2 regions of the Cohaesibacter intestini genome follow, and region 1 is predicted to be linked to the other one. Evidence: riboswitches for the same ligand, from Rfam matches in the RefSeq annotation. Region 1 holds a riboswitch; the other holds the start of a gene.
What was found. Region 1 has a riboswitch for thiamine pyrophosphate ahead of thiM (hydroxyethylthiazole kinase). Riboswitches for the same ligand answer to the same signal wherever they lie in the genome.
Positions count from the first base shown of each region.

Region 2: it holds a riboswitch for thiamine pyrophosphate, as region 1 does, so the genes downstream of both, thiB (thiamine ABC transporter substrate binding subunit) here and thiM (hydroxyethylthiazole kinase) in region 1, are expected to answer to the same signal.

Region 1 is NZ_QODK01000001.1:355,566-371,031, forward strand. It holds gene DSD30_RS01545 (acyl-CoA carboxylase subunit beta) at 1-811, shown strand, start outside; gene DSD30_RS01550 (hypothetical protein) at 827-1,261, shown strand; gene DSD30_RS01555 (biotin/lipoyl-containing protein) at 1,266-1,694, shown strand; gene DSD30_RS01560 (sodium ion-translocating decarboxylase subunit beta) at 1,714-2,928, shown strand; gene katG (catalase/peroxidase HPI) at 3,079-5,256, opposite strand; gene DSD30_RS01570 (hydrogen peroxide-inducible genes activator) at 5,417-6,373, shown strand; gene DSD30_RS01575 (thioredoxin family protein) at 6,420-6,968, shown strand; gene DSD30_RS01580 (VIT1/CCC1 transporter family protein) at 7,150-7,878, shown strand; gene DSD30_RS01585 (ABC transporter permease) at 7,891-8,622, opposite strand; gene DSD30_RS01590 (ATP-binding cassette domain-containing protein) at 8,619-9,332, opposite strand; gene DSD30_RS01595 (ABC transporter substrate-binding protein) at 9,329-10,279, opposite strand; gene thiD (bifunctional hydroxymethylpyrimidine kinase/phosphomethylpyrimidine kinase) at 10,284-11,093, opposite strand; gene thiE (thiamine phosphate synthase) at 11,093-11,707, opposite strand; gene thiM (hydroxyethylthiazole kinase) at 11,710-12,498, opposite strand; TPP riboswitch at 12,555-12,648, opposite strand; gene DSD30_RS01615 (endonuclease/exonuclease/phosphatase family protein) at 12,809-13,822, opposite strand; gene DSD30_RS01620 (ABC transporter ATP-binding protein) at 13,819-14,871, opposite strand; gene DSD30_RS01625 (ABC transporter permease subunit) at 14,883-15,466, opposite strand, start outside.
Region 2 is NZ_QODK01000002.1:663,826-679,291, reverse strand. It holds gene DSD30_RS08650 (ABC transporter permease subunit) at 1-888, shown strand, start outside; gene DSD30_RS08645 (ABC transporter ATP-binding protein) at 901-1,755, shown strand; gene DSD30_RS08640 (dipeptide ABC transporter ATP-binding protein) at 1,752-2,594, shown strand; gene thiQ (thiamine ABC transporter ATP-binding protein) at 2,673-3,368, opposite strand; gene DSD30_RS08630 (thiamine/thiamine pyrophosphate ABC transporter permease ThiP) at 3,355-5,067, opposite strand; gene thiB (thiamine ABC transporter substrate binding subunit) at 5,039-6,049, opposite strand; TPP riboswitch at 6,202-6,323, opposite strand; gene DSD30_RS08620 (alpha/beta fold hydrolase) at 6,377-7,516, opposite strand; gene DSD30_RS08615 (lytic transglycosylase domain-containing protein) at 7,646-9,928, opposite strand; gene dapA (4-hydroxy-tetrahydrodipicolinate synthase) at 10,202-11,077, shown strand; gene smpB (SsrA-binding protein SmpB) at 11,097-11,579, shown strand; tRNA gene DSD30_RS08600 (tRNA-Met) at 11,820-11,896, shown strand; tRNA gene DSD30_RS08595 (tRNA-Met) at 11,980-12,056, shown strand; gene DSD30_RS08590 (hypothetical protein) at 12,035-12,385, opposite strand; gene DSD30_RS08585 (DUF6653 family protein) at 12,447-12,956, opposite strand; gene DSD30_RS08580 (fumarylacetoacetate hydrolase family protein) at 13,145-14,350, opposite strand; gene DSD30_RS08575 (TetR/AcrR family transcriptional regulator) at 14,562-15,197, shown strand; gene DSD30_RS08570 (DUF6268 family outer membrane beta-barrel protein) at 15,235-15,466, opposite strand, start outside.

The DNA.
Region 1 (15,466 bases):
GCCATCCAACAACATGATGGATCCTCCGCATCGCATCGAGCAGGATCTGCAGATCAAGGATGACGTGGAACTCGACAAACTGGTTCCAGAAGATCCAAAAGCACCATTCGATTGCCGCGACGTTCTCAAGCGCGTTGCCGACGATGGCGACTTCTTGGAAATTCAGGAGCATTTCGCTGCCAACCTCGTCATCGGCTTCGGTCGTGTCGGTGGTATCGTTTCCGGCTTCGTTGCCAACCAGCCAAAAGTCAAAGCTGGCTGCCTGGACATCGACGCTTCGGACAAAGCAGCACGCTTCGTTCGCTTCTGTAACGTCTACAACATTCCTATCCTGACCTTCGTTGACGTCCCTGGCTTCTTGCCTGGCGTGAACCAGGAGAAAATGGGCATCATTCGCCACGGCGCCAAAATGCTGTTTGCTTACGCATCTGCTACTGTGCCGAAAATCACCATCATCATGCGTAAAGCATATGGCGGTGCTTACCTGGCAATGTGCTCTGAAGATATGGGTGCTGACCGTGTCATCGCTTGGCCAACCGCTGAGGTTGCCGTTATGGGCGCTGAGGGTGCAGTGAACATCCTGTATCGTAAGGAAATGAAGGAAGCCGACGACAAGGTCGCCAAGGCAAAAGAACTGGCCGCAGAATATCGCGAAAAGTTCGCAACGCCTTACCTGTCCGCTGGTCGCCTGAACGTTCACGACATTATCCAGCCACGCGAAACCCGTGGTGCAGTTGCTCTGGCTCTGCGCGGTCTGATGTCCAAGCGTGAAACTCGTCCGCCGAAGAAACACGGCAACATTCCGCTCTAATCAAAGGACATATCTATGTTTGCTGATGCAATTGGTTTGATCCTGACGGGCTTTAGCGTTGTCATGGTCGCCTTGGCTTCCCTCTGGGCAGCATGTGCGGCGGTTGGCTATTGCTTTACCAACGCAGCCTTCAAGGCAAAAGCTGCAGCAGTATTCGGGGGAGCAGATGCAGCAGCTGCAGCTGCTCCAGCTCCCGCTGCTCCGGCGGCACCTGCTCCTACGAGCGGTGTACCACCTCATCATCTGGTCGCAATCGCTGCGGCTGTGGCCTCCACTCTTGGCGGTAGCTACGTTGTCACCAACGTTGCAGCTCCTGCTCACGAAGTGTCCGCTTGGCCAACCGAAGGTCGTAACTCGATCTATTCCAGCCACGTAACCCGCCACGGCTGGGGCGCTACTATTCCGACCACCGTAGTTGCTGGTCGCGCAACCACTACGAAAAGAGGATAATCCTATGAAACGCTTGCGTGTCACTGTTGAAGGCATCGCTTACGATGTAACGGTGGAAGATCAAGACGGTGCTGCTGCACCAGCTCCTGCCGCCGCTCCTGCTCCGGCACCAGCTCCTGTAGCTGCTCCGGCTCCTGCTGCTGCCCCAGCTCCTGCTGCTCCGGCTCCAGCTCCTGCTCCTGCTCCTGCCGCTCCGGCTCCTGCTGCTGCTGCTCCTGCAGCCGGTGGTGTTCCAGCTCCTCTGGCTGGTACCGTGGTTAGCGTAGAGGTTTCTGTTGGTCAGCAGGTTGCTGCCGGCGACACCCTCGTTGTTCTGGAAGCAATGAAAATGAACACCAACATTACCGCTCCTAGCGCTGGTACTGTTGCTGCTGTTAACGTTGCTGCTGGCGCTTCCGTGACCGAGGGTCAGGCCCTCGTAACTCTTTCATGATTGAGAGGTAAATCCAATCATGTCTGCAACAACCCAAACCGTAACGCAAGCAGTCGACCACGCCGCTCAGGCCGTGGCTGCTGCTCCGGCGGCGGCTGCGGCGGAGATGTCTCGGATCGAGCAGCTCTTCCACATGACCGCAATCGGTGATGTCACATGGCAAATGATGGTCATGTGGGCTATCATCGCCGTGCTGTTCTATCTTGCAGTCGCAAAAGAATTTGAGCCTCTCCTGCTCATCCCAATCGCCTTCGGCGCCTTGTTGGCCAACCTGCCTACGCAGGGTCTGGTGAACCTGCCTCACGGCGATCATCCTGGTGGTTTGTACTACTATATCTCCAAGGGTGTTGAGTTCGAGATCTTCCCGCCCGTGATTTTCTTGGGCGTGGGTGCTCTAACGGACTTTGGTCCGCTGATCGCTAACCCGCGTACCCTGCTGCTCGGTGCTGCTGCACAGTTCGGCGTGTTCGCAACCTTCATGGGTGCTATTGCTATCGGCTTTTCGCCACAAGAAGCTGGCGCGATTGGTATCATCGGCGGCGCCGATGGCCCAACCTCCATCTTCCTGGCCAACAAGCTGGCTCCGCACCTGATGGCTCCGATCGCTGTTGCCGCCTACAGCTACATGGCCCTCGTGCCTATGCTGCAGCCACCGGTAATGATCGCTTTGACCACGCCTGAAGAGCGTATGATCCGCATGAAATCCCTGCGTCCGGTTTCCCGTCTTGAGAAACTGATCTTCGCAGGCATGGTAACCGTTGTTGTTATCCTGCTGGTTCCTGCGGCTGCTGCTCTGATCGGCATGCTGATGCTCGGCAACTTCCTGCGTGAAAGCCAGGTTACCGAACGTCTGACCAAAGCTGCGCAGAACGAGATCATCAACATCACGACCATCTTCCTTGGCACCTCTGTCGGTATCACCATGACCGGCGAAGCCTTCCTGAACGGCTCGACCCTCGGCATTCTTGCCCTCGGCGTTGTTGCTTTCGGTATCGCAACTGCCTGTGGTGTTCTGATGGCCAAGGTTATGAACAAGTTCAGCAAGGACAAGATCAACCCGTTGATCGGTTCGGCCGGTGTGTCTGCTGTGCCAATGGCTGCTCGTGTGAGCCAGGTTGTTGGTCAGAAATACGACCAAGGCAACTTCCTGCTGATGCATGCGATGGGTCCAAACGTAGCTGGTGTTATCGGCACCGCAGTTTGTGCCGGCTTCTTCATCGCTTGGTTCACCTAGGATCGGATTTGGGGCCGCGTGCCCCACTTCCCAAAAGACGAAGCCCGGACGGTTCCCCGTCCGGGCTTTTTTTATGTCGGGATAAGACCCGGGCGCTGTTTATTGCGGAGCCAGCGCCCGGGCGGATCCTGAGGCCTGCCCGATGGATGATCAGGCTTCAAGATCGAAGCGGTCGGCATTCATCACCTTGGTCCATGCTGCCACGAAGTCGGCGACGAACTTGGCCTCATTGTCATCCTGCGCGTACACTTCCGCATAGGACCGGAGGATCGAGTTGGACCCAAAGACCAGATCAACACGGGTGGCAGTCCATTTGACCGCACCACTTGACCGGTCACGCAGTTCGTAGAGATTGCCCTCTTTGGGGTTCCATGTGTAGGCCATGTCGGTCAGGTTGACGAAGAAGTCTGGCGTCAGCGCCCCTTCACGGTTCGTGAAGACCCCATGTTTGGTGCCACCATAGTTGGTGCCAATAACGCGCATGCCACCGACCAATACGGTCATTTCCTTGGCGGTCAGGCCCATCAGCTGGGTGCGATCAAGCAGCAGTTCCTCAGACGAGACCACATAATCGGCCTTCTGCCAGTTGCGATAGCCGTCGGCAACCGGTTCGAGCGGATCGAAGGATGGTGCATCGGTCATCTCGTCGGTTGCGTCGCCGCGCCCCGGAGCGAATGGCACGGTTACATCATGGCCTGCAGCCTTTGCCGCCTGCTCAATGCCGACATTGCCGGCCAGCACGATGATATCGGCAACGCTGGCACCGATTTGGGCGGCAATTGGCTCCAGCACCGAGAGAACGCGGGCCAGACGGTCCGGCTCATTGCCCTGCCAGTCTTTTTGTGGTGCCAGACGAATGCGGGCACCATTGGCTCCGCCACGCATGTCGGACCCACGATAGGTGCGAGCACTATCCCAGGCGGTGGACACCATGTCAGTGACACTGAGACCGGAGGCGGCGATTTTCGCCTTGGCGGCTTCAACACCATAGGCGGTGCTGCCTGCCGGGATCGGATCCTGCCAGATGAGATCTTCCTGAGGCGCTTCCGGGCCGATATAACGGACTTTTGGTCCCATATCGCGGTGGGTCAGCTTGAACCAGGCACGGGCGAAGACTTCGGAGAAATAGTCCGGATCCTTGTAGAAGCGTTCGGAAATTTCACGATAAGCCGGATCCTTGATCATCGCCATATCGGCGTCGGTCATGATTGGATTGTAGCGAATCGAGGGATCTTCCACATCAACGGGCTTGTCTTCTTCCTTGATGTTGATCGGCTCCCACTGGTTGGCACCGGCCGGGCTTTTCTTCAGTTCCCAATCATAGGTGAAGAGCAGGTAGAAATAGCCATTGTCCCACTGGGTCGGGTTGGTGGTCCATGCCCCTTCAATGCCGCTCGAGACGGTCTGGCGGCCGTGGCCGGAGCCATTTGGATTGTGCCAGCCGAGGCCTTGCGCGTCGACATCTGCGGCTTCGGGGTCCGGACCAAGCAAGTCGGCATCGCCATTGCCATGGCATTTGCCAACCGTATGGCCACCGGCAGTCAGGGCGACGGTTTCCTCGTCATCCATTGCCATGCGGGCAAAGGTCTCGCGAACATGCTTGGCGGTTTCAAGCGGATCAGGATTGCCGTTCACCCCTTCCGGGTTCACGTAAATCAGGCCCATCTGTACGGCTGCGAGCGGATTGGTCATGGTGTCCGGCTTGGCCAGATCGCCATACCGCTCGTCACTTGGTGCCAGCCATTCTTTCTCGGCACCCCAATAGATGTCCTGTTCCGGATGCCAGATATCTTCGCGACCAAAAGCAAAGCCAAAGGTCTTCAGCCCCATCGATTCATAAGCCACGTTGCCAGCCAGAATCATCAGGTCGGCCCAGCTCAGTTTGTTGCCGTATTTTTTCTTGATCGGCCAGAGCAGGCGACGGGCCTTGTCGAGGTTGACATTGTCCGGCCAGGAGTTGAGAGGCGCAAAGCGCTGGTTGCCTGTGCTGCCGCCGCCGCGCCCATCGGCCAGACGATAGGTACCGGCAGAGTGCCAGGCCATACGAATCATCAGGCCGCCATAATGGCCCCAGTCAGCAGGCCACCAATCCTGACTGTCCGTCATCAGGGCGGTGAGGTCGGCCTTGACGGCTGCCGCGTCCAGAGACTTGACTTCTGCGCGATAATCGAAGCCGTCATCCATCGGATTGGTCTTGGTGTCATGCTGATGCAGGATATCGAGGTTGAGGGCATTGGGCCACCAGCTCGTCGCTGACTTGCTGGTTTCCGTGTTGCTTCCGTGCATGACCGGGCATTTGCCGGTTGTGTTGGTTTTATTCTGATCCATCGGGTCCTCCGTTACAAGCTTACTTGGTGCATGTCGCAGCTGGTCTGTTGGTCGCCTGCGCGTAATGCGCGCGCAGATCTCGTTTTGATTGCATCCACACTAGCAAGGGAATGTGATAATTTAAAATTGCATTTTCTGAATTGGCTGATAGGATTTTCTTATGAACAGGATCTCCATGAAACATCTGCGTTATTTCGATGCTCTGGCCCGACACGGTCATTTTGGTCGGGCCGCGGAAGACTGCGCCATTTCCCAGCCGGCCCTGTCGGTGCAGATCCGTGAGCTCGAGCAGTTGATGGGCGTGCCTTTGGTGGAGCGTGGATCGCGACAGATCCATCTGACCGGGCTCGGCGTGGAATTTGCGGAGCGGGCGCAAGCGATATTGCGCTCGGTGGGGGAGTTGGAAGATCTCGCCCGCGCCGCCCGCGGTCCCTATTCGGGACAATTCCGCTTTGGCATCATTCCAACCATCGCCCCTTACTTGCTGTCAGACATCATCAAGACGCTGAGCGTACGCCTGCCCGGCCTTGAATTGCGGCCAAGGGAAGCGAAAACACCTGTTCTGGTGCAGGATTTGCTCGAAGCGCGGTTGGATGCCGCCATTTTGGCGCTGCCTTTATCGGAAAGCTCTTTGCATGAGGAAGCCTTGTTTGATGAGGAGTTCGTGCTGTTGCGCTCAGCGGCCGATGCGGGACAGCCCGTGCCCAACCCGGACGGGTTGAAGGAAATGCAACTGCTGTTGCTTGAGGAAGGCCATTGTTTCCGTGATCAGGCCATTTCCTATTGTTCAGGCAACGCGGTGTTGCCGCGCAACCTGATGGAAGGCAGTTCTCTGAGCACATTGGTGCAGATGGTCGGTGCCGGAATTGGCGTCACCTTGATCCCGGAAATGGCAGTCGGCGTCGAGGTCCGCTCGGCGGCGGTCTCGATTGCCCATCTGCCCGAACCAAGGCCCAAGCGGACCATCGGGATGGTTTGGCGCAGGACCAATCCTTTGCTTGAACAATTGGTTCAGATCGCTGACATTGTCAGAGAGATCGGATTGAATCGGCCTGCCGTGACGGATTCCCTTGCCAGCAACACTGATGCGGCCTTGCTCCCCACCAGTTTTGCCTGACCAACGGAGCGCTCGTCAAGACAGGCGATACGTAGGAGATGACACCATGTTGCTTGACACCCCTCTTTGCGATTTTGGCTGGGACGCACCGGATTTCACACTGAAAGATGCCCATGGCAAGGCGCACCGGATGCAGGATTATGTCGACAAGGGACTGTTGATCGCGTTCATTTGCAATCACTGCCCCTATGTCAAGGCCATCGCCGACCGGATGGCGGCTGATGCCCGAGTTCTGCAGGACAATGGCATTGGCGTGCTTGCGGTGATGTCCAATGATTATGCCAATTATCCTGATGATGCACCGGGCAAGATGATCGAATTTGCCGCCAAGCATGATTTCCCCTTCCCCTATTTGATCGATGAGGATCAATCCGTGGGACGTGCCTATGGTGCGCTTTGCACACCGGACTTTTTCGGCTTGAATGCAGACGGCAAGTTGCAATATCGCGGCCGTCTGGACGATGCGCGCATGGAGGATGCGGCAGGGCGCACACCGGAGCTGGTCAATGCCATGCTGGCCATTGCCAAGACCGGACAAGGGCCACAAGACCAGTCGCCCAGCATGGGCTGCTCGATCAAGTGGCGCGAAGGTTAAGTGTCCCGCAACCTATTCCTTTCTGCGTGAGGCAATCCACCTCATTCAATTGCCCATGCAATTTTTGCTAAGCCAAAGCCAAGGACCGAACGGCAAGTCGGCCCTTTGGCGCTGGATCAATGTCAGCGCCTTGCGGGGCGGTTAGACTGTTCTCAACCACGGGCTTTTCGAGGACCTCAGTATGAAGATCGATTGGGAACAGCACCGCCGCGAGGTGCACAATCTGGGGCAGGTACAGGACTTTCTGAAGCAGATCGTCTATGGCGGCAATGATGGCATTGTCACCACCTTTGCCATTGTCGCCGGGTTTGCGGGCGCACAGGCCGAGGGCACGGCCCAGATCGGGGCCATTGCCGTTCTGGTCTTTGGCCTTGCCAACCTGTTTGCCGATGCCGTTTCGATGGGGCTTGGGGAGTTTCTCTCCACCCGGTCACAAAAGGACATCTATCTCAGCCAGCGCAAATTCGTCTATCACGAGCTGGAAACCAATCCGGCTCACGAACAAGCCGAGTTGGTGCAGATGATGACCGAACGCGGCATGGAGCAAAAGGCAGCGCACGAGGTGGCGGGCAAGCTGATCAAGTGTCCCGAACTGGTCGCCGACCTGATGATGAGCTACGAGTTGGAAATGCACGACATGCGGCAGGTGTCTCCTGCGCTCGACGGGCTGGTGACCTTCCTTGCCTTTGTGCTGTTTGGCTCGGCGCCGTTGGTGCCCTATTTCCTGATGGATGCCACCGACACAACCTTCCTTCTGTCGGTTGTCGCAACCTTCGGTGCACTGGTGGCCTTGGGACTGATGCGCTGGTGGTCAACCCGCGAAGGGCTGCTGCGCTGCGTAGGCGAGACGGTTTTGGTGGGCACAGCCTGTGCGCTGGTGGCCTTCATCGTCGGGGCGCTGGTCGGCTAGGTTTGGCAATCCCTATTGGGGACGGGTGGGATCGAGATATCGCTTCAACAGCCAGTCTGCGCCCTTGTGCAGACTGAGGGTCATGGCGACAATCAGCACCAAAGCGGCAAACATCAACTCGATCCGGGTGCGGGCATTGGCCATCAACATCAAATAGCCAAGGCCCTTTGACGCGCCGATCCATTCGCCAATCACCGCCCCTGTCGGTGCATAAGTGATAGCGATGCGAATACTGGCGGCCAGATGCGGCAGGGCGTGCGGCAAGCGCAGCCAGAATAGCGTTCGGACGGGACTGGCCCGCGCGATGTGGGCGAGGTCCAGCGTGGCAGCAGGGGTCGAGATCATACCATCGAGCAGTCCCGACATGATGGGAAAGAAGACCAGCAGGATCGTCATGACGACTTTCGGCTCCATACCATAGCCGAACCACAGGGTGAGGATGGGGGCGAGGACAAAAACCGGAATGGCCTGAGACGCATTGAGGATCGGCCGCAGGTTGAGCCTTGCGACTGGCGACAGCATCATGGCCACCGCAAAGGCCACGCCGAGCGCCGCGCCAATAACAAAGCCTGCGGCAACTTCCCCCAGCGTGACCAGCAAATGCTCGCCGAGCAAGGCGCGGTTGGACCATATGGCTTCAGCCACTGCAATCGGGCCGGGCAGAATGAAACGCGGCACCAGCTCGAGCCATGGTATGGCCTGCCAGACAGCAAGCAGGGAAAAAGGCAGGATCAGCTTGTTCATGGGCTTTCCTTCACACCTCTGATCCGCTTGATCAGATCAGCGGCGGCCATGGCGAGCGGCATATGATCAAGGGAGTGGGGGCGCGTGCCCCGCAAGGGTGGCACAGGCTGAAGCTGGTGATTGGCCAAAAGCCAGATCTGGTCGCCCAGCCGCAGAGCCTCGAACGGATCATGGGTGACCAACAGCACCCGGCGCCCGGCAAATTGCGCGTGGGCCAGTTCCTGCATCGCTGCGCGGGTGGCTGCATCAAGGGCCGAGAAAGGTTCGTCCAGCAGGATCAGCTCCGCGTCGCTCATCAAGGTGCGGGCCAATGCCACCCTCTGACGCTGACCACCGGACAAGCTGTCAGGCATGCGGTCACCCATATCGGCGAGCCCCACTTGGGCCAAGAGATGCTGGGCCTTGTCCTTGTCCGGATTGCGCCCGGCCAACTGCTCGACCAGCATGACATTATTCAGGATCGAGAGGCGCGGCTGCATCAGATCGGCCTGCGCCATCCAGCCGACGCGGTGGGGCACACTGAGGGTGCCTTCAAACCGGGCCGAAATATCCAGCCCGGCAAAGAGCCGCAGCAAGGTGGACTTGCCCGCCCCGGACGGGCCGAGCAAACAGGTCCAACCCATGGGAGGGGTCAGAGAGAAAGGCTCAATGAGCCTTTCTCCATCAAGCATCAAATGCCCGGTCACCTCTATCCGCACAGATGCGGTCATTGCGCCCCCAGATCGCGGGCGATGGTCTCAATTGCGGGCGCTTCGTCAATCATGCCGACGTCCTTGAGATAGGCGCCAAAGGCTTTGTATCCTTCAACGTCCAGACTGATCGGGTCGGTCGCGAATTTCGGATAGGTGTCAAACCAGGCCGCATGATTGAGCTTGTCGTCGAGTTCCGCACCATAGGATTTGAACTCATTCCACGTGCCTTCCGGGTCGGCAAGGATGTCCTTGGTGGCGCGGGCTGTTGCGCTTAGGAATTTTTTCACATCAGAAAAGTTGGTGCGCTCGGCGCTGGCTTCATAGATCAGCTCTTCATAGCTTGGCACGCCATGTTCTTCTGGCAGGAAGCATTTGCCTTTGCGATCAACGGCTTCCATTTGATGCAGCTCGAAATTGCGGAACGCTCCGGAGGTGGCATCCACCCGGCCAGCAGCCAAGGCGGCGGTCAAAGCAAAATTGACATTGATCTGCTCGACCTCAGAAGGCTCAACCCCATTGCTACGCAGCATGCGGTGCAGCAATGCTTCCTCAATGCCGGGCACGGAAAAACCGACACGCTTGCCTTTGAGATCGGCAAGGCTTTTGATCGGGCCATCGGCGTCGACCATGACACAATAGAGCGGCGAACTGACCAAAGTGCCGACACGCACCACGGGCAGGCCTTCTTTATGCTGCAGATAAAGCTGTGGCTGATAGGAAACCGCCAGATCAACCTTGCCAGCAGCGGCCATTTTCGGCGGATCGCTGGGGTCGGCGGGCGCGATGATGGTGACGTCAAGGCCCGCTTCTTTGAAATAGCCGCGTTGTTTGGCGATGATGATCGGGCCATGGTCTGGATTGATGAACCAGTCGAGCATCACAGAGAATTTGGTTTCGGCAGCGGTGGCGGCCGTACCTGCGGCAGCAGAGGCCGCCAACATCAGGGCAGCGAGAATAGATTTCATGACATTACGTCCTTAGGGCAAAGAAATGATCGGTCGGGCCGTGACCATGACCAACAGACAGGGCATCGGCGGCAGCAATCGCCTCAAATATGAAGGCCTTGGCGGCTTTTGCGGCTGCAAGGCCATCTTCAGTGAGCGCCAGATGGGTGGCGAGCGCCGACGACAAGGTGCAGCCGGTGCCGTGGGTGTTTTTGGTATCGATGCGGCGTGACGGCAGCCAGACGGTCTGATCCTTGGTGAGATACAGATCCGGGCTGGTCTCATCAGCCAGATGACCGCCTTTGAGCAAGACTTGCTCTGGCCCCATGGCCAGCAAGGCGCGGGCCTGCTGTTCCATTTCGGCCTCATCCCTCGCTTCGTCCACACCGAGCAGGTCGGCGGCTTCAGGCAGATTGGGGGTGATCATCGTGGCGCGGGGCAACAGGATGGCGCGCATGGCGTCCACCGCATCGGCCCGCAGCAGGCGGTCGCCGCCCTTGGCAACCATCACCGTGTCGAGCACCATTGGCGCGTCGCAAGGTTTGAGCGCCTCGGCTACGGCTTTGATGATTTCGGCGCTGCCCAACATGCCGATCTTGATGGCATCGACCCGGATGTCATCAAGGATCGCTGCGATCTGGGCAGTGACGAAATCCGGCTCGATGGTCAGAACACCGCTCACCCCTTTGGTGCTCTGAGCGGTCAGCGCGGTGATGACGGCCATGGCATAGCCGCCATTGGCCGAGATCGACTTGAGATCCGCCTGAATGCCCGCCCCACCCGACGGGTCAGACCCGGCAATCGACAGGATATTCGGGGTTCGGGATGCCGCCATTAGGCCTGCCTCCATTGGGCGACCAGTGTTTCGGTTGCCGCCTTCGGGTCATCGGCGGCAGAAATCGCCGAGACGATGGCAAGCCCTGCGCAGCCTGCCGCCTTGACCGCCGGGATATCGGCTGCCTTGACGCCGCCAATCGCAACGCTTGGGACCGGGGCTGCAGCAACGATATCCGCCAGTCGCTCAAAGCCGATGGGCGGCGCATGATCGATTTTGGACGGGGTGGCCCGCACCGGACCGATGCCGACATAGTCAAGGGTGCCCTCCGGCAAAGCCGCTGCGACCGCCATTTGCACTTCATTCTCGACAGAAAGGCCGAGAATCTTGTCGGGGCCGAGCTTGGCACGCATGGCCTTTGGGTCACCATCGGACTGGCCCATATGCAGCCCCGCCGCGCCGCAGGCCAAGGCCACCTCGATGCGGTCATTGATGATCAAGGGGACATTGTGGCGTTCGGCCAGGGCCACCAATGTCTTGGCGCGGGCGATCAGGTCTTCATCGGACGCAACCTTGTCGCGCAGCTGGATGATGCTGGCACCGCCTTGCAGGGCAGCTTCGACCAGTTTTGCATCCGGGTCATGTGGGGTGACGAAATAGATGGACAGATCCATGATCAGGCCTCCTCGATCCGTGCCCCGGCGGCAAGGTCGGCTGGCGTGATCTCATGAAGGGCATCAATGAAGGCGACCGCAAAGCTGCCGGGCGCGGTGGCTTTTTGAGCGGCGCGTTCGCCCGCCAAGCCGTAAAATGCGATGGCCGCTGTGGTGGCTTCCAATCGGTCTTGCCCGACGGCAAAAGCGGCAACCACACCGGTTAGCGAGCAGCCAAGGGCTGTGACCAGCGGCATCAGAGCATGACCATTGGCGATGCTGTAGGCTGTCTCGCCGTCGGTCACAAAATCCACCTCACCAGTGACTGCGACGATGGCGCCAGAATTTTTGGCAAGCGCGATGGCGGCATCCTTGGCGGCGTCAACGCTGTCTGCGGCATCAGCCCCTTTGCCTTTGGCGACCATGCCGCCAAGCGCCATGATTTCAGAGGCATTGCCGCGAATGATGGATGGATTGCAGGCGAGCAGTTTCTCTGCCGTCTCGCGGCGGAAGGCTGTGGCCCCGGCAGCAACCGGGTCGAGCACCCAAGGGGTGCCAGCCGCATCAGCAGCTTTGGCGGCGCTCTCCATCGACTTGACCCATTCGCGAGACAGGGTGCCAATATTGATGGTGAGGGCTGAGGTGAAGCTGGCAAATTCAGCAGCTTCTTCCTCGGCATGAACCATGGCTGGCGAGCAGCCAGCGGCCAACAACACATTGGCCATGACATTCATGGACACATAGTTGGCGATGTTCTGGACGAGTGGCGCATTGGTGCGCATGGTGGATAGATAATGGCCCCAGTCGGTCATTCCAAACTCCTTCTGAGGCGGATGGAATGTCTTCGGGCCTGCCCCCATTATGACCGGGGACCGAAACCGCGACTCCCTCCGCCAGTATTAACTGGTTCAGGTTCAAAGGGTGCTATCTCAGCCCGATGTCGGGCGCCCCTGTCACATCCCCTAGATAAGCGCGTTTGGTGGCCAATTTCCAGAGCCATCGACAGGTTTTTCTCACTCTGCCCGGTGACAAGACACAAAAAACCCGCCCGATCGCCGGTCTGGTGCGGTCTGGCGGGTTTTGTCAGAGGCATCGATTTCTGTGCATCACCACAAGAAAGGCTCAGAGGGTCACCTTGCAAAGGATGCATTCATGGTCGGACAGGGGCCCTTGCCCATCGAGAGAGGGCAACAAAGGCAGGGCTTCCCCACCAAAGCCACGGGCACAGAACCAGTCCAGCTTCATTCGGCGGGTGTCATGGGGGGTGATCAGGCTGTTGCGGGTGGTGACGCCATCCGCCGTCAGGTCCCAATGATAGCCGCGCTCACGAGCGAGATCGAACAGGGTTTCAACGCGCCAGTCATAGTCTGGCGGGATGTGATTGCCGGTATTGAGGTCACCGCCAATCAGCACCGGCAGACCCGGCGCAAAAGCCTCGATCCGGTCGAGCAGATCGGCAAATTGACTGTGGCGATGGGCGGCATCCGCGTTGCTTTCCAGATGGGTGGAAACAACGCAGATCGCGCCCTGCTCAGTCGGCAAAATGGCAGCGACCGCCATCCGTCCACCCACACGCGGCTGGTCCGGATCGGCACCCGGATTGACATCAAGCGAGAACCAATGGCCTTTTTCGTCCAGCCGGAACAGAGCCAGCTTTTCAAAAGGCACGGCAGAGAGGATGCCATTGCCATGCCAGCCGTCGGCATTGAAGCTATCGGAACAGAAGACCCGCTCGGTCGGACCGCCGAGATCCATTTCGAAGAATTCCACCCCATAGGCATAATGCATGCCCAATGCCTTGGCCATCTGGGCGGTGGTGTTGACTTGCGACGTCCGGGCCATGCCCTTGTCCATTTCGCTGAGCAGCACCACACTTGGAGCATGGTTGGCCAGATGGGCGGCGCTGCGATCCGGGAACAGGCAGCGTTCGACATTCCATGCCGCAACCGCAAAGCTTTGCGGCAGGCGATCAAGGTTGCCAGCGCCGCCCACTTCCAACTCCCTCATGGCAGGCAAGGAATTGAGCAATGTATCATGGGCGGCCGTGACCCGCTCGGAGGCCAGAATTTGCTGTTTCTGGTCATCCGTGATGCGGGTCAGGGTCGAGACAAGATTGGTCCCCTCATGCGACGTCATAGACGGGCTCCGCTGTCTTTGGAGAAGAAATGCACCGCGCTTGGTTTGATACCCAGTTTCACCGGACCGATGCCTGTCGGGATATGCTTGGGCACACTGACGGAAATGTCCTGCCCACCGATCTTGCCATGCAGCAAATGATGCGCACCCAACGCTTCGACAATCTCGACATTGCAGTCAAAGCCATTGTCGACATGGATGTCGATATCTTCGGGCCGGATGCCGACCAGAAAATCGCCCTTGGCGTCTTTTGGTAGGGCGGTGTCGAGATGGATATCCTCGCCAATCATCGGACGGCCATCGCCGTTGACCTTGCCATTGAGCAGGTTCATCGGAGGCGCGCCCATGAAGCCGGCCACGAAGGTGGAGGCGGGATTGTTGTAGATTTCGTCCGGGGTGCCGATCTGCTCAATACGCCCTTCATTGAGGACGATGATCCGGTCAGCCATGGTCATGGCTTCGATCTGGTCGTGGGTCACATAGATGGCAGTGACACCGAGGCGGCGCTGTAGCGAGCGGATCTCGATGCGCATCTGGTTGCGCAATTTGGCGTCGAGGTTGGAGAGTGGCTCGTCGAACAGGAACAATTCCGGATTACGAACGATGGCGCGGCCCATGGCAACACGCTGGCGCTGGCCACCGGACAGCTGACTCGGGCGACGGTCGAGATAGTCGGTGAGATTGAGCATCTTGGCTGCATCCAGCACCTTCTGCTCGATCTCGGACTTGGGCAGACCACGATTTTTGAGGCCATAGCCCATATTTTTGGCGACCGTCATATGCGGATAGAGGGCATAATTCTGGAACACCATGGCGATGTTGCGCTGGGCAGGCTCGACATCATTGACGACCCGCTGGCCGATGGAGATCGTGCCGCCGGAGACCTCTTCAAGGCCGGCAATCATCCGCAACAGGGTGGATTTGCCACAGCCGGACGGGCCGACCAGAACGACGAATTCGCCGTCGGGAATTTTGAAGTTGCAAGGTTTGACCGCTTCGAACCCGTTTGGATAAATCTTGCGGACCATATCAAGCGAAACTGAGGTCATGATGGGTATCCTTATTTGTCGGATTCAGTGAGGCCCTTGACGAACCAGCTCTGGAAAAAGACCACGACAGCCACAGGCGGGATGACGGCCAGCAAAGCCAGCAGGTTGCCACGGCCATATTCGGGGATTTGCCCGTCATACATGGTCTGGGTGATCTGCTTGATGCCTCTGAGCAAGGTGAACATGCCTTCGTCGGTGGTGATCATGGTCGGCCAGAGATATTGGTTCCAGCCATAGACGAACATGATGATGAAGATGGCAGCGATCATGGTGCGCGACAGGGGCACCAAAATGTCGATGAAATATTTGATCGGCCCGGCCCCGTCGATGCGGGCGGCTTCGGACAATTCCTCTGGCACCGACAGGAAAAACTGGCGGAAGAAGAAGGTTGCCGTCGCCGAGGCCACCAAGGGCAGAATGAGGCCGGTATAGCTGTTGAGCAGCCCCAGCTTCTGGACGATCTCGTAGGAGGGCAGAATGCGCACCTCGAGCGGCAACAAAAGCGTGGTGAAGATCAGCCAGAAGGCAAAGGTGGCAAAGCGCAGGCGGAAATAGACAATGCCATAGGCCGCCATCATCGAAATGACGATCTTGC
Region 2 (15,466 bases), on a different contig from region 1:
GTAGAAGACATTTCCCGCCAGTCGACCAAGGCGGTGCTGAAGGAATTCTGGTACTATTTCAGCGAAAACCGGGGCGCGGTCATCGGGCTGTGCGTTTTTGTTTTTCTGGCGCTGGTTGCTTTGCTGGCACCTCTTCTTGTGCTGCATGATCCAAACTTCCAGTATCGTGACGCCTTCTTGATGCCGCCGGTCTGGCAGGAGGGGGGCTCAAGCCAGTTCCTTCTGGGCACAGATGCGGTGGGCCGTGATATCCTGTCGCGGCTGATCATGGGCTCACGCTTCTCGCTGTTTGTTGGCGTGGTCGTCGTGTTTATCGCGTTGACGGGTGGTATTTTTGTCGGTGTGATTGCCGGCTATTATGGCGGCAAGGTCGATACCGTCATCATGCGCATCATGGACATTATTCTTGCCTTTCCGAGCCTGTTGCTGGCTTTGGTGATGGTGGCGGTGCTTGGGCCGGGCCTGCTCAATGCGATGATTGCCATTGCGATCGTCTTCCAACCGCATTTTGTTCGTCTGACTCGTGCTGCGGTAATGGCCGAACGGGAACGGGAATATGTGGTGGCTGCGCGTGTGGCCGGGGCTCGCGATCTGCGGCTGATGTTCCTGACCATTCTGCCAAACTGTACAGCACCACTGATCGTGCAGGGCACCTTGTCCTTCTCGAACGCCATTCTTGATATTGCCGCCCTTGGCTTCCTTGGGCTCGGTGCCCAGCCACCAACCCCGGAATGGGGCACGATGCTGGCCGAAGCACGCGAGTTCATTCTGCGTGCCTGGTGGGTTGTGACCTTCCCGGGCGTTGCCATTCTGGTGACGGTGTTGGCAATTAACCTCATCGGTGACGGGTTGCGCGATGCGCTCGACCCCAAACTGAAGCGTTCATAGGAGGATTTGCACATGAGTTTGTTGGAAATCCGCAATCTGACGGTAGAGTTTGATACCGCCGCGGGGCCGTTCCGGGCCTTGAAGGGCGTGGACTATACGGTCAGCAAAGGCGAAGTGCTGGCGATTGTTGGCGAGTCCGGCTCGGGCAAGTCGGTTGCCATGCTTGCCACAATGGGCCTGTTGCCCGACAGCGCCACCGTCAATGCAGATGTCATGTCCTTTGATGGTCGTGATCTGAAAACCCTGACGCCAAAGGAACGGCGACAGGTGATTGGCAAGGACATTTCGATGATCTTCCAGGAGCCGATTGCCAGCCTCAATCCGTGCTTTACGGTTGGTTTTCAGATCGGCGAAGTGCTCAGAACCCATCTGGGCATGGACAAGAAAGAAGCAAAAAAACGCACCATCGAACTGTTTGAATCGGTTGGCATCCCGACGCCTGAAAAGCGCCTGTCGAGCTTCCCGCATCAAATGTCCGGTGGCCAGTGCCAGCGCGTGATGATTGCCATGGCCATTGCCTGCAATCCAAAGCTTCTGATTGCTGACGAGCCGACCACGGCGCTGGATGTGACCATTCAGAAGCAGATTCTGGATTTGCTGATGGACATCCAGACCGACAGCAATATGGGACTGATCATGATCACCCACGATATGGGTGTGGTGGCGGAAACCGCCGACCGGGTTGTGGTGCAGTATAATGGCGAACAGATGGAAGAGGCCAATGTGCTTGACCTGTTTGAAAGCCCGAAACATCCTTACACCAAGGCGCTGCTGTCTGCCCTGCCAGAGCGTGCCGATGGCGACCGCCTGCCGACGGTGAGCGATTTTGCCAGTGGCTTCAGTAAAGAGGATACGCTTGCATCATGAATGATCAGACCACTCCCATTCTGCATGTGCGCAACATCACCCGAGACTATGTCTCCAAGGGCGGAATGTTCGGCAAGACCGAAACCGTGCAAGCGCTGAAGGGCATCGATTTTGACCTGTTTGAAGGTGAAACTCTGGCGCTGGTCGGGGAATCTGGCTGCGGCAAGTCGACTCTGGCCCGTATCCTGACCCTGATCGATGTCCAGACTTCCGGTGAACTCAATATTCAGGGCAAGTCGTATAATATCGAGAATAAGCGGGTCACGGCAGACATGCGCCGGACCATCCAGATCGTGTTCCAGAACCCCTATGGCTCGCTCAATCCGCGCCAGAAAGTCGGGGCCGTTCTGGAAGAGCCGCTGCTGATCAACCATCCGGAAATGTCGGCGGATGAACGACGCGAAAAAGCCATGGCTATGCTGATCAAAGTTGGTCTGCAGCCAGAGCATTTCGGTCGCTATCCGCACATGTTTTCCGGTGGTCAGCGCCAGCGCATCGCCATTGGCCGTGCCTTGATGCTGAACCCGAAAATTTTGGTGCTTGATGAGCCGGTATCAGCGCTTGATCTGTCTATTCAGGCGCAGATCCTCAACCTGTTGAAGGATTTGCAGGACGAGTTCAAGCTCTCCTATCTGTTCATCTCGCATGATCTATCGGTGGTCAAATATCTGGCTGACCGGGTGATGGTGATGTATTTCGGCGAGATTGTCGAACATGGTACGCGGGATCAGGTCTTCAATGACCCGCAGCATGACTATACCAAGACCTTGCTGGCTGCGACCCCGCAGACCAGCATCGAGAATATCCGTGCTCGCGTTCAGAAACAGGCCAGAGCCTGATCTGAGCGTATTGGTCAGAATAGAAAAACCCGCCCGATTGATCCTCTGGCGGGTTTTTCTTTGCCTTGTTGCAGGATTTCATAGGCCAAGATAGCGCTTGAGTGCCTCGCAAGGGGACGCAAAGACGGCATCGGTCCGGCCGCACTGGGCGATGTGACCTTCATCGACCAAAGCGGTGATGTCGGAGGCGATTTTTGCGTCTTCGGGATGGTGGGTGACCATGATCACGGTCTGGCCATTCTGGCGGGAGAGATCCGCGACCAAAGCCAGCATTTCCTTGCGCAGGGCTGGCCCCAGTGCCGCGAAGGGTTCATCGAGCAGCAAAACGTCCTTCTTGCGCAGCATGGCGCGGGCGAGACTGGCGCGTTGGCGCTGGCCGCCGGAGAGGGCTCGGGGTAGGCGGTTGCCCATGTCCGTGAGGCCGACCTGATCGAGTGCTTCGGCGACGGCTCCTTGCTCAGCCACCGTCAGTTTGAGCGAGGGATTGATGCCAAGGGCCACATTGTCTGCGATGGACATATGGGCAAAGAGATTGTGCTCCTGAAACAACATGGCGACCGGGCGTGCTGCAGGGGGCAGGGGTGCAAGATCCTGCCCGTTGATGCGGATCTGTCCCGGCCCGATCGGCAAAAAGCCGGCAATGGCGTTGAGGATGGTGCTCTTGCCCGCACCTGACGGACCGATCAGGGCGCAGAACTGGCCCTGTGCGAGCGACAGATCTGCGGTCAGTTGCCAGTCATCCAGCGCGATATGTAGCTTTTTAATCTTGATCACGGCCACCAAGTCCCTTGTCAAAGAGGAGAAAGACAGCAAAGGCAAACAGGGTCAAGAGCAGACCGGAGCCATAGGCCTGATCCATGCGGTAGGCGCCCATTTGCTGGTAAAGATAAAGCGGCAAGGTCGGCTCTGAAGGGGAGCCAAACAGGGCGATGACCCCGAGGTCGCCCATCGACAAGGCCGCTGCGATGCCAAGGCTGAGGCCCAACGGCCGGCGCATGAGTGGCCAATGAACCAGCCGGATGGCGGCCCTGCGATCCATGCCGAGATGGAGGATCTGACGGCCATAATCGCGCTCAACCCGCGCCATGGCGGGAGACAGGATTATGAGCGCGAAGGGGACCGCTTGCAGGCCATTGAGCAGGCTGGTGAGGGGCAGGGCCAGATCATCGACCGAAATATGTTGATGCAGCATGACAAACAGCCCGGCACCCAAGGCAATGGGTGGGGCAACGAGGATGGCAAAGCCCGGCAGCTCGCCAATGCGCCGTCCTTTGCCCTTGAGATGCAGCGACATTTGCGCCAGCGGCAGGCTGATCAACAGCATGATGGTGCAAGCGCCCAGAGAAACGCTAACAGAGCGCAGGCTTGCCATCAATATGGCATCCAGATCCACACCATGCACCATCAGGCTGAGCGCGCCGCGCCCAAAGGCTGCAAGCAAAGGGGAGGCCAGAAAGGCCAGTGCCAGAGCAATCACCATGCCATCGAGCAGACGCAGAAGCGGGCTGGTGCGGTCTTGTCGGTTGATCAGACCGCCAAGGCTTTGGCCCGTGTCATGGTCTTTGGTGATGGTGCGGAACAGCAAGGCTAATCCGGCGCAGAGCAGGATCTGAATGCAAGCAAGGATCGCGGCGCGTTCAAGATCGAATTCAAAACGGATGGCCTGATAGATGGCCAGTTCGATGGTTGTTGCCTTGGGGCCGCCACCGAGCGCCAGCACGACCGTGAAGCTGGTGGCGCAGAGCAGAAAGACGAGCGCGAATATGCCGGGCAGGCGTTCGCGGAGCATTGGCCACTCGATATGGCGAGCGACCTGAGCGTGCTTCATTCCCAATTGGGCGGCCAGACGCCAATGCTCGGACGGAATCGTCAGCCAGCCTTGCAGCAGAATGCGGGTTGCCAGTGGCAGATTGAAAAAGACATGCGCCAGCAGAATACCGAACAGGCCATAAAAAGGCAGCTCTGGCAGGCTGATCGCTGCGGACGCTTTCGCCATCAGGCCATTGCGGCCCCAGATGGCGATCAGGCCGAGAATGGCGACAATCACCGGCAGAATGAAAGGGGCACCGAACAGGGACAGGATCGCGCCTCTGCCTGGAAAATCACGGCTGGCCAGTGCACGGGCCAAGGGGATGGCCAGCAAAGTGGAGAGCAAGGCGGAAAGGGTGGCTTGCAACAGGGTGAAGAAGATGGCGCGGCGAATATAGCGCTCCGAGGCAAGATCGATGAGAGCCGTTAGCGGAGAGCCATCGGACAGGCTGTCACTGGCGACCGACCAAAGGGCGATCAGGCTGGCAATGACCAACCCGATGGGGAACGCAAAGGCAAAGGCAGCGGGGATGCCGTAGCCGAAAATGCCGCTTTTCGCCTTCTGCTGCACGTTGTTGCCTTTCCAGTGGGACGCACCGCCCGATGGTCCGGGCGATGCATTGATCAAGGAGAGATTATTGGCTGAGGGCCGAAAGCCATTCATCCAGTGCTTCGCGGCGGATGGACGGGACGTCCTTGGGTGCGATCAGGCGGGCTTTGTCCGGTTGGACCAGTGTGCCAAAGGCTTCAGGCAACTCGGCCTTGTCAAGCGCCACCGGATACATCCAATTGGTGGTCGGAATGACCTTTTGCGCAGCCGGGCCAGTCAGATAAGCAAGGAAGCTCTTGGCGAGGTCCTTGTGGGCGCTTGCTTTGGTGATGGCGGCCAGTTCAACCTGCATATAGTGACCATCGGCAAAGGCGGCTGCGTGATAGTTGGTCTTTTCTTCTGCCACGATGTGATAGGCCGGGGACGTGGTATAGCTCAGCACCATCTGGGCCTGCCCTTCAAGGAACATGCCATAGGCCTCCGACCAGCCCTTGGTGACGGTGACGATACGTGGGGCAAGCTTGGCCCAGACTTCGCCGGCCTTGTCGCCATAGACATCCTTGATCCAGAGCAGCAATCCAAGACCCGGGGTGGAGGAGCGTGGATCCTGAATGAGGATCTTGAGATCTTCGGGCGCATTCAGCAGCTCATCGAAGCTCTTGGGCGCGTCTTCCACTTTGTTGCTGTCATAGACAAAGGCAAAATAGCCCCAGTCAAACGGCATATAGGTGGAGGCATCCCAGTCAATCGGCAGGGAGAGGTGATCTGTCGTCAGGCCGTGGGCCTCGAACAAACCGCTTTTCTCGGCATCGGCGACAAGGTTTGAGTCCAGCCCCACCAGAATGTCGGCTTTGGTGTTCTTGCCTTCAAGACGGACGCGGTTGAAGGTCTCGGTTGCATCCCCGGGTGCGACATAAGTCACCGTGCAGCCGCAGGTCTCTTCAAATCCTTTCTTGATGGCAGGGCCGGGGCCCCATTCGGCAACAAAGGAATCATAGGCGTAGACGGTGAGGGTCGGCTTGTCGTCGGCGGTTGCCGAAAAGGATGTGGACGCCAAAAGGGCGGCGCTGATGAGAGAAAGGGTCAATGCCTTCATGTGGTTGTCTCCAACGGGTGGGTTGTCTCCAACGGGTGTGAGGGATTTGCGCGAGCGCGCAGGCCGTCACAATGGGGGAGGCGCCCGGCCAACGATGATGATGGCAAGACGCCCAAGCGATTGACCGGATTGGGTCGTGGGGAGGGAGGCTTTGGAAAAAGCTTCGTCTCTTCCTACGCCGGTGTGATCCGGATCAGGTTCTACGGGTTCGCGATGGTGCATCTCAGCTCGGATTGTCCAACTTTGAGACATCCGAGCACCCCGGGACAGTGCGGCATTCTAGTGATAAATTGTCGAGAAGACAATCAAGCAAAGTGCGATTTCCCGCTATCGGTGGGAGGCGGATTTCTCTTCTTCGACCATGGCTGCCATTTCGCTGGCAATGTCGAGCACATCCTGTAGTTTCTGCTCTTTGGCGCGGCGAATGTCCTCCTCGGTCAGCTCCCTTGGGGGCGGGGCCTCTTCCGGTGTGGCCTCGGGAATCTTGTCCTCATCGGGCTGATTGGGATGTTCGAGATAGGTGATTTCGGTTTCGGTCTGGAAGGCCGGGTTGGCACATGGAGTGCGCTCTATGCGCTTTGTGTCCACCTCGGCGAGGAAGGCGGCAACCAAATCGTTGAGCTCGTCTTTGACGAAGAGCGGAGCGTGCCCCTGTCCCGGCACTTCGTGAGCCTGACAATCAGGATGGCGGGCCACCATCTGGCGGACTGTTTCAGCTTTCAGAATGTCGGAGTGTGCGCCGCGCAGCACCAGAACCGGCGCGTGGGACATGGCGAGGAACTGCGGCCAGGCGTCTGGCAAGGGAATTGAAAGATCAACGTCATTCATGGCCTTGGCAATGGCGATATCATAGTCTCTGGCTGGCTTGCCATTGTCATCGCGGAAAGTCATTTGGGCCATTTGCTGCCAGTTTTCTTCGCTCAGGGCTTCGAACTGACCGGAATTGGCAATCTTGACGAACGAGATTGCATCGTCCCAGTCCTCCACCGGCTTGGCGCGATTGAGGTAGGTCTTGATGCGAGCCAGACCCGTGACGTCAATCACCGGGCCGATATCATTCATCACTGCTGCTGCAATGGCGGTGGGGCGCAAGGCCGCAATGGCCATGGTGAGAAGGCCGCCACGCGAGGTGCCGATGAAAATGGCCTCATGCAGTCCGGCTGCGGCCAGCGCATGAAGGGCGTCATTGGCCTCGACCACAATGTTGTAATTCTCCGGATTCTTGTCATAGTCGGACGGACCACGTCCGCGGCTGTTGAGGATCATCACGAAGCGGGGATTGTCCGGGTCGCTGGCAAGACGCTCCGCAAGGGGGTGAAAGTCCCGGCTGTTGCGGGTGAGGCCCGGCAGGCAAATGACCGGCGTGCCCGTCCACAAGCGATCGCCAAAGACTTCGCCTCGCAGGATCAGTCCGTCACCAGCGGTGATTTCAAACCGTCTTACAATCGGCTGCATCGGGTCGCTCATCCTTGTCACTCCCATAAAAGGAGGCAAGTCATGACAACAACCTGCCTCTCTTTTCGTCTTACCCTGTCTCATGCCTGCTGCCAAGAGATAGAAAGTCTCAGAGGCCGCAGCAGTGTCGCGCGTTGCGCGCTATGGCTGGCCGCGTTTCAGGTCTTTGGAAATGTCCAGCGGGCGATCATGGATTCGCGCCTCGTAAACCTGCAAATTCTCCATCAGCTTCATGACATAGTCCCGCGTTTCGGTGAAGGGAATTCGTTCCACCCAATCGATGGCGCTGACCCGGTTGGTGCGCGGATCGCCAAAGCGTTCGATCCACTGGGGTGGACGGCCTGGGCCCGCATTGTAGGCCGCGAAAGTGAGGATGTAGGAGCCGCCAAAGCGGTCGAGATTCTCCTTGAGGAAATGGCTGCCCAGCCGCACGGCATATTTGGGGTCGCTTGTCAGCTTGGCGCGAGAATAGCGCACTCCGACTTTTCGTGCGGTGCTTTTGGCTGTGGCGGGCAGCATCTGCATCAAACCGCGCGCGTTGGCATGGCTGACGGCCTGAATGTTGAAGACGCTTTCCTGCTTGGTCAGGGCATAAATCAGGGCTTTGTCGACGCCATTGGTCTTGGCCGAGCGTGGAATGACATTGAGCGGGAAGGCCATCTTGTGGGCGGGCATGTTACGACTAAGGGCAATCTTGCCGATCTGGACGGCATATTGATGCAGGCCATAGTTCTGGGCCAGACGGTGCGCGAGCGCGATTTCGGACGGATCATCGAGGGCGCGGGCCAGATGGCGGAAGAGCGGACCGGAGCGTTTGCCGTGACCCACTGCCTTCAGGCGCTTGATGGCTTTGACCAGTTCGCGCCGGTCAAATCGTGCCTTGACCTCGGCGCTGGCTGCTGGTGGATGGGACAGGCGCAACCGTGTCTGGCCAAGCTCTTCGAGCGCCAGCTGGCCATAATAATAAACCGGACTGGCGGCCGCCTTGTAGAATTTCTCTGCTACCTGCCGGTTGCCAGCGGCTTCCCATGCGCGGCCCTGCCAATAGAGGCCGCGGGATTTGTCCCGGTCTCGGCTCGCCTGTTTCCAGCTCTTTTCAAAATGCACCGCTGCGGTCTTGTGGTCCTTGAGATAACGCAGAGCAAAGAAGCCCGCATGAAACTCCGCCTCGGAGATATCCTTGCCAGACTGGGCCGTGTGGCGGGCTGCAATCTTGTAGGCACGGCGGGCATCGCCCTTGTTGAGCATGATGCGCGACAGGAGACGACGTTCAATCCACCATTCGCGATGATTGATTAGTTTCTTGGGGTCACGCGGGGCCTTGATCAGCATATCAGCAGCTTTGGTGACCTTGCCGCTGCGGCGCAGATGCTGGATGTAAGAAAAGATGTAGCCCGGATCGGCGCGGAGCGAACGCGGCACCGCGCTTAACTTGCTGCTGGCATTGCGTTTTTTGCGGATGACCGCCACGCGTGCGTCGACCAGACGTTTTTGGCCGTTGGTCAGCAGCTTTTTCATCCGGATTGCCCCATTGGCGCGTTCGCGATAGAGCAAATAGCTGGCACGGTGGAAGTGGTCATCGCGGCCCAGCACGGAGCGTAGGTTCGACAGGATGCGGCTTTCAAGCTTGGCGGACAAACCTTCGCCGCGCCAGATTGGACGAATGATCCTTGCCGCCTGTTTGGCTTTGCCAGAACGGGCATGGGCGATGGCCACCTCAATGGCTGCACTGGTGGATTTCGGGATCTGGTTGCCAAAGGCACGAGACAGGGCCGGGCCGGGCGGAGTTTCGCGGGCGAGCGCTTCCTCGATCCTGCGCACCGTCAGGCTGCGACTGGGCCAGTTGGTTTTGCGGTCATAAAAGGACTTGATCTCATAGGCAGGAAAATCGCGATAGGCGCCGACGGTCAGGATGTAGGTCAGGATTGCCCGGTCAAGCGAAGGCTTCATGCCTTTGTGAATCGCCAGAGCCACCTTGGGCTTGCGTTTCGACAGCGCATCAAGGGCCTGTTCAAGCGAGCCTCGTTGTGCGGCAATGTCTGTGCGATGGCGTTCCACCTTCGGCAAGGCCGCTTTGACTGGTTGGCTGGTTGCTGCTGGCTGGGATGCGGCAGCAATCGGAGTGAGACCCGGTTTGGTCTTGGGCAGGACCGACAGGCTCTCGGGATGCTGGCCGTTGTCTATGCCATGGGTGTCGATCAGATGCTCGACGGTCTGACGGGTCAGATTGACCGGAGCAGGGGTGATCGACCCAGCCGCAGGTGGAGCCGGCACAGGGGGCGGCACAGGGGCCGCGACTGGGGCAGCGACTGGCGCTGCATCCGGCTTTGGCTGCGGCAAAGGCGGGGCGATACCTGCACTTTGGGCGAGGCTTTGGGCTGACAGGGCGATCAGTGTTAAGGCCGTTAGCGCAATTCTGTGCATAGATGAGAGCATACCTGCTTGAAAATTTTCATATTTATCGGTTTATCTTTCTTTGGGACATCAATCTTGCAAAATTATGATGAATAAATCCCTTCGGGGATGACAGATTCGATTTTGTTGCATGACAGGCCAAATCGTGGTGTTATGCGCCCAAGCTTACGGCAAATTGCCGGAAATGGCGGTTAATTCGGCAATTTGCTGGATTTTTTAGTTAAAATGACAAAAGGTGCGCTGAAAATAATATTCAGACCACCAAAAAAGAGGAAACGCAGCATGTTCAAAGGATCTTGCACCGCTCTTATCACCCCTTTTCGTGACGGCGCTGTGGACTACAAGGCCTTTGAGTCTTTTGTCGACTGGCAAATCACTGAAGGTACGCATGGTCTTGTACCGGTGGGCACCACCGGAGAATCCCCAACGCTTAGCCATGATGAGCACAAGAAAGTTGTCGAAACCTGCGTCAAGGTCGCAAATGGGCGTGTGCCCGTGATTGCGGGTGCGGGCTCTAACTCGACCACGGAAGCGATCGATCTTGCCAAACATGCCGAGAAAGCCGGTGCCGATGGGGTTCTGTTGGTGACGCCTTATTATAACAAGCCTTGTCAGGATGGCCTCTATCTGCATTTTAAGGCAGTTGCTGATGCGATTTCCTTGCCGATCATCATGTATAACATCCCGCCTCGCTCCGTAATCGACATGAGCGTCGAGACCATGGCGCGATTGTTTGAGGATTGCGAGAATATCGTTGGTGTCAAGGATGCAACCGCAGACCTTACCCGCGTCACCCGTCAGCGTTTGGCAATGGGGCCGGACTTCATCCAGCTGTCCGGTGAGGATCCAACCGCGCTTGGTTACAACGCGCAGGGTGGTGTGGGCTGTATTTCGGTCTCGTCAAACGTGGCTCCGCGCCTGTGCAGCCGATTCCAGGAGGCTTGTCTGGAAGGGGACTGGACCACCGCGCTGGAATTGCATGACCTCTTGTCCCCTTTGCATCGCGCCATGTTCCTCCAGCCAAGCCCGGCTGGTGCCAAATATGCACTGTCGGTGCTCGGGAAAATCGAAAATGAGATCCGTCTGCCCCTGATCTCTGCCAAGGAAGAGGTGAAAGCCGAGATTGAAGATGCAATGAAGGTTGCAGGTCTGATCTAAAGGGCTTATCTGTGTTGCCATGGCACAGAAAAAGAAGAAAAGCGATCCGAACAACCGTGTTGTCGCGGAGAATCGGAAAGCGCGACACAATTATGAGATCGGCGATGTGATCGAGGCAGGGCTGCAGCTCAAGGGCACGGAAGTGAAGTCCTTGCGGCTGGGTGTTGCCAACATTGCCGAGTCTTATGCGTCAGACGAAAATGGTGAAATTGTCCTGATCAATTCCAATATACCCGAATATGATCAGGGCAATCGGTTCAACCACGAACCACGCCGTCCACGCAAATTGCTGTTGCATAAACGCGAAATCGCCAAATTGCTGCAAGGGGTCCAGCGCGATGGGATGACCATTGTGCCGCTGAAGCTCTATTTCAATGACAAGGGTATTGCCAAGCTGGCGATAGCCCTGGCGAAGGGCAAGAAGGACTATGACAAGCGGCAGGACGCCAAGAAGCGCGACTGGCAGCGCGACAAAGCCCGCTTGATGCGTGAGCGGGGATAAGATCAGCCATCCATCCGGGAATGGGGCCCGGATTTTGGGTTTGTCTGGTCCGCTTGACCGTCGTCGAGTTGCTGTTCTGAATGCGCCTTGGTTTCATCTGAAAAGGCAAGACGCGGATTCTCTTACCTTTTGAAAGGCTATGCAAGCAGAACAAACCAGCCCTTCGAGGAAAGAAGGGGAAAACCGGATTTGGGGGTTTCATATTCTGCGAAGGCCTCTATAAAGATGACACTTCCATGACGCGGGGTGGAGCAGCCCGGTAGCTCGTCAGGCTCATAACCTGAAGGTCGCAGGTTCAAATCCTGCCCCCGCAACCAACTTCAAGAATTCCGGTTTCTTGACTTGCCTTCTGGCAGGCGGTTTGTCATGGATTGCGCGAAACACAGATGTGTTTCATTGGCGCGGGGTGGAGCAGCCCGGTAGCTCGTCAGGCTCATAACCTGAAGGTCGCAGGTTCAAATCCTGCCCCCGCAACCAATTTGTCCTGTTTTTTGTTGCTCTTGCAGGACTGACGGCAAATCCTCCAATCTATCTGGTTTCTCCCGATTTGTTGTAGCTGACAGATTGCCTGCCATATCGCTATTGCGCGACTTGAGCAAACCATCGATTTCCTGTCGATAGCGCTCGGCCATGTCGGGTCGGAATGCTTCAGGCTCTGGTGCTCCCTGCGCCAATATGGCCTTGGGTGTTTCCTTGCGTTTGGGATTGCAGACTATATTGACGTGGTTGGAGATGTTGTATCTGGCATCATCCATTGTTTTGTGGACCCGGTTGCTGGCCAACATAGCGCAGTCAAATTTTCTCATGTTCTCAGTTGACTTACGCTTTTCGCGGGTGAGGTTCACAAAGGAAAACAGAGCGAGCGTTCTAGTAGTCCCAACTTTGGTATTCTTCGCTTTCCGACTTCATCATTTCATATAGCCAGACCATTCGATCAAGGTACCAACTTTTCCCCAGATAGGCCAAGGCGACGCCAAGGACTGCGCCCCAAATGGAGTAGTAGATGATCGACCAGATTGCTATCAGCATACCGATTGAAGAAATCGTATTGAGTATCGAGTAAAGAGGAGTTTTGTGAATCTCCGGAATGTCGATCCTGTCCCTGTTGAGATAAACCCTTTCGCCCAGCACCGATCTGGAGGCCCAGTTCTTTGTTGATTTTGGTTTGGGAAAAAAGATGGGATTCAAAAACATCCAAAACAAGGATGCGAGCCCTGGGATCAAACACCACCAGCCGATCCAGACCCGACACCAAAAAGCCAATACAATAATGGGGAGGACAGAATATCTTGTCCAGACACTCCAAGGGTTGGAATGCTTCATCCAGTTTTCATCTGTAAGCCTAAAAACATTCGCGACTTTTCGTTCGAGCGTCATTGTGCCTTACCTTCTCCAAAATCGGGTTTTCAACCGTAACCAAGTAAGCGAATTGGCTACAATCAAATTGTGTCTTTTCAAGACTATTCTTCTCGGCTGGCGGTTTGGCACCCAAAACTCGATGGGAAATCCGATGCACCTTTTTCTATTTGTCGCGGATCACGATAGATCGAATAGCCTCAAGTGGGTCAGGGCATGTCCAAATTTCGCTTTTTGATTGTTGTGACGATCGTGCCAAGGCGGCTGGAATGGTGCTTTACCTTGTCACCGGGCATTAGCATGATCTTGTCGGTGATTGCGGCGTTGATCGAGTCATTGACGACTGATCGAAATCCCGACATTCCGGTCAAGAAACGCCCTGTCATGGCGTATTTTGCACCTAGGGTGATCTTGGCTTTGAGGCTGGGGGGACGAAACAACACCCCTTCGGTGGTGCCGGACAGAAGCACTTGCTGGGTCTCGATGCGCCCCGTGGGCAGCAGGCCAACCGGGTTGCCGTGATGAGTCCATTTTGTCTCTGATCCGCTCTTCAAGGCAATATCGGTCATGGCGCGGAAGTCCTCGATCATCATGTTGCCAGTGGTCAACTGCATAGGCTCGCCGTTCAGGCTGGTGCCAATCACCTCGCTTGCAATGAAGGCCTGCCAGTCATCTGGCACCACCATATAGGGGCCGGTGGGGAAGAATCCGGGCAAGCTCTTTGCATCCGTAAAACCAATGCCACTGAGGGTTTCTTCATTGTCAGGCATTCCGTCCAGCATCACCTTGCGATCACTGAAGTCTCCGCAAAGGAAAACCAGCTTCCGCGCCGCGTCAAAATCTTCGAGCTTTGCGATGGGGCGGTCAAAGCTCATGCAAAGTTCCACCTCATAATCAATCATCTGGTGCTCGGGGTCGATTGGCAGGCTGGATATGGAGGGAGTTGGTTCGGTGAGGCGGGGAAAATAGAACGGGGTTTCGTTGTGCACCTCTGTTCCGTGATCGAGAAAGTTCGTTCCAAAGGAAATATGTCGGGAGCCTTGAACAGCTGCAAGCAACTGCGTCTGATCGAACGACTGGGCCGTCTTCTGGTGCGCATCAGCCATCTGGACGAGTGCCGGTCGTCCAAAATGGTCCAGAGCATCAAAAGGATCATTGAGGTCTCTCCCAGCCATCACACTGAGATCGATGGCCTTGGCTCCTTGCCCCGTCAACTCGGTGACCAGCAGCATATGGGGCATGCCGTCAACATTGGCGCGTGCAAAGGTCAAGGCCTTACCCGGATTTGCAAGCTGGGAGATCGGCAACGCCGCCTCGATGGGTTGGGTGCGCGACACCATTGGCAATTGCAAGGCGACGAATAACGCCCCATAGCAGGCCGCGATTGCAACAATAATGTAATAGAAATATCTCAAAGTGCATTCCTTCACTATTTTCAAAATATCCCCAAACGAGGCTTGGAAAATTGTCTGACAGTGCCATAATATGAAGAATCACTCATATTTTTAATTCGCATTCGATTGACCGCAATGATTGACTTATCTTTCTGACTTATATGACTAAAATTCACTTGATCATAAAGCACGAAGCCTCTCATTCATGTTCTACCGAGCACGGAGCACTCTGATGAACAGCAAGAAAACGCCATCTCAATCGTCCGTTCGCCGGCGCCCCAAACAGGAGCGAGCAAAAGTCATGGTGGAAGCGGTATTAGAGAGTACGCAGTTGCTGCTGGCAGACGTCGGATATGAAGCCACCAATACGACACGCATTGCCGAAAGAGCCGGAATGAGCATTGGGTCGCTGTATCAATATTTCTCCAATCGCGATGAGATCATCGAGGAGTTGCAGCGTCGACATCATCATGAGACGTCTGCCATCATGGAGAAGGCATTTGCAGAAGCGGAATCGTTGCCGCTTGACGATGCGATCCGCAGGCTGGTTCGGGCAACGGTTGACCTCCACCAAAATGAGCCTGAGTTGCATCGCGTCCTGACCGAAGTCGTGCCAGTATCGGTCAATGCGGAAAGCAGAGCCGCCATGTCCGAAAAGATCGACGCAGCACAACAAAGACTGTTTCAGCGTCTGGCCAGCGAGCTTCCTATTCGTAACATCACAGCCACTGCACTTGTCATCCGTGAGACGGTGGAGGGCAGCATCCACCGCGCTGTCCTCCATGGTCATTCTGGATATATAGACGTTGTCGCTGAAGAGGTGGTGCGAATGGTGATCTCGTATCTCAGAAGCCACCAGACAGCCTAAAGAAGTGTGGCAGCATCACACTGCCACACTTCTTCGACTAGAATTCAAGTGACATCTTGACGCCAAAGATCGGCGTGATGTCATAATCTTTGTCATAGACCTTTTTGCCGTTCTTGTCATTGAACTGCAGGTTCCCCCCCAGCGAGGCTCCAACGGAGGCTGCGATGGTTAGATTTTCCCGCGGGCTGTAGTTGGCTGTGAAGGCAATCGGCACATGGCTTTGTTTGCCTATGCCACCAGAAATAGGATGATTTTTGTTGAGCCGGAAC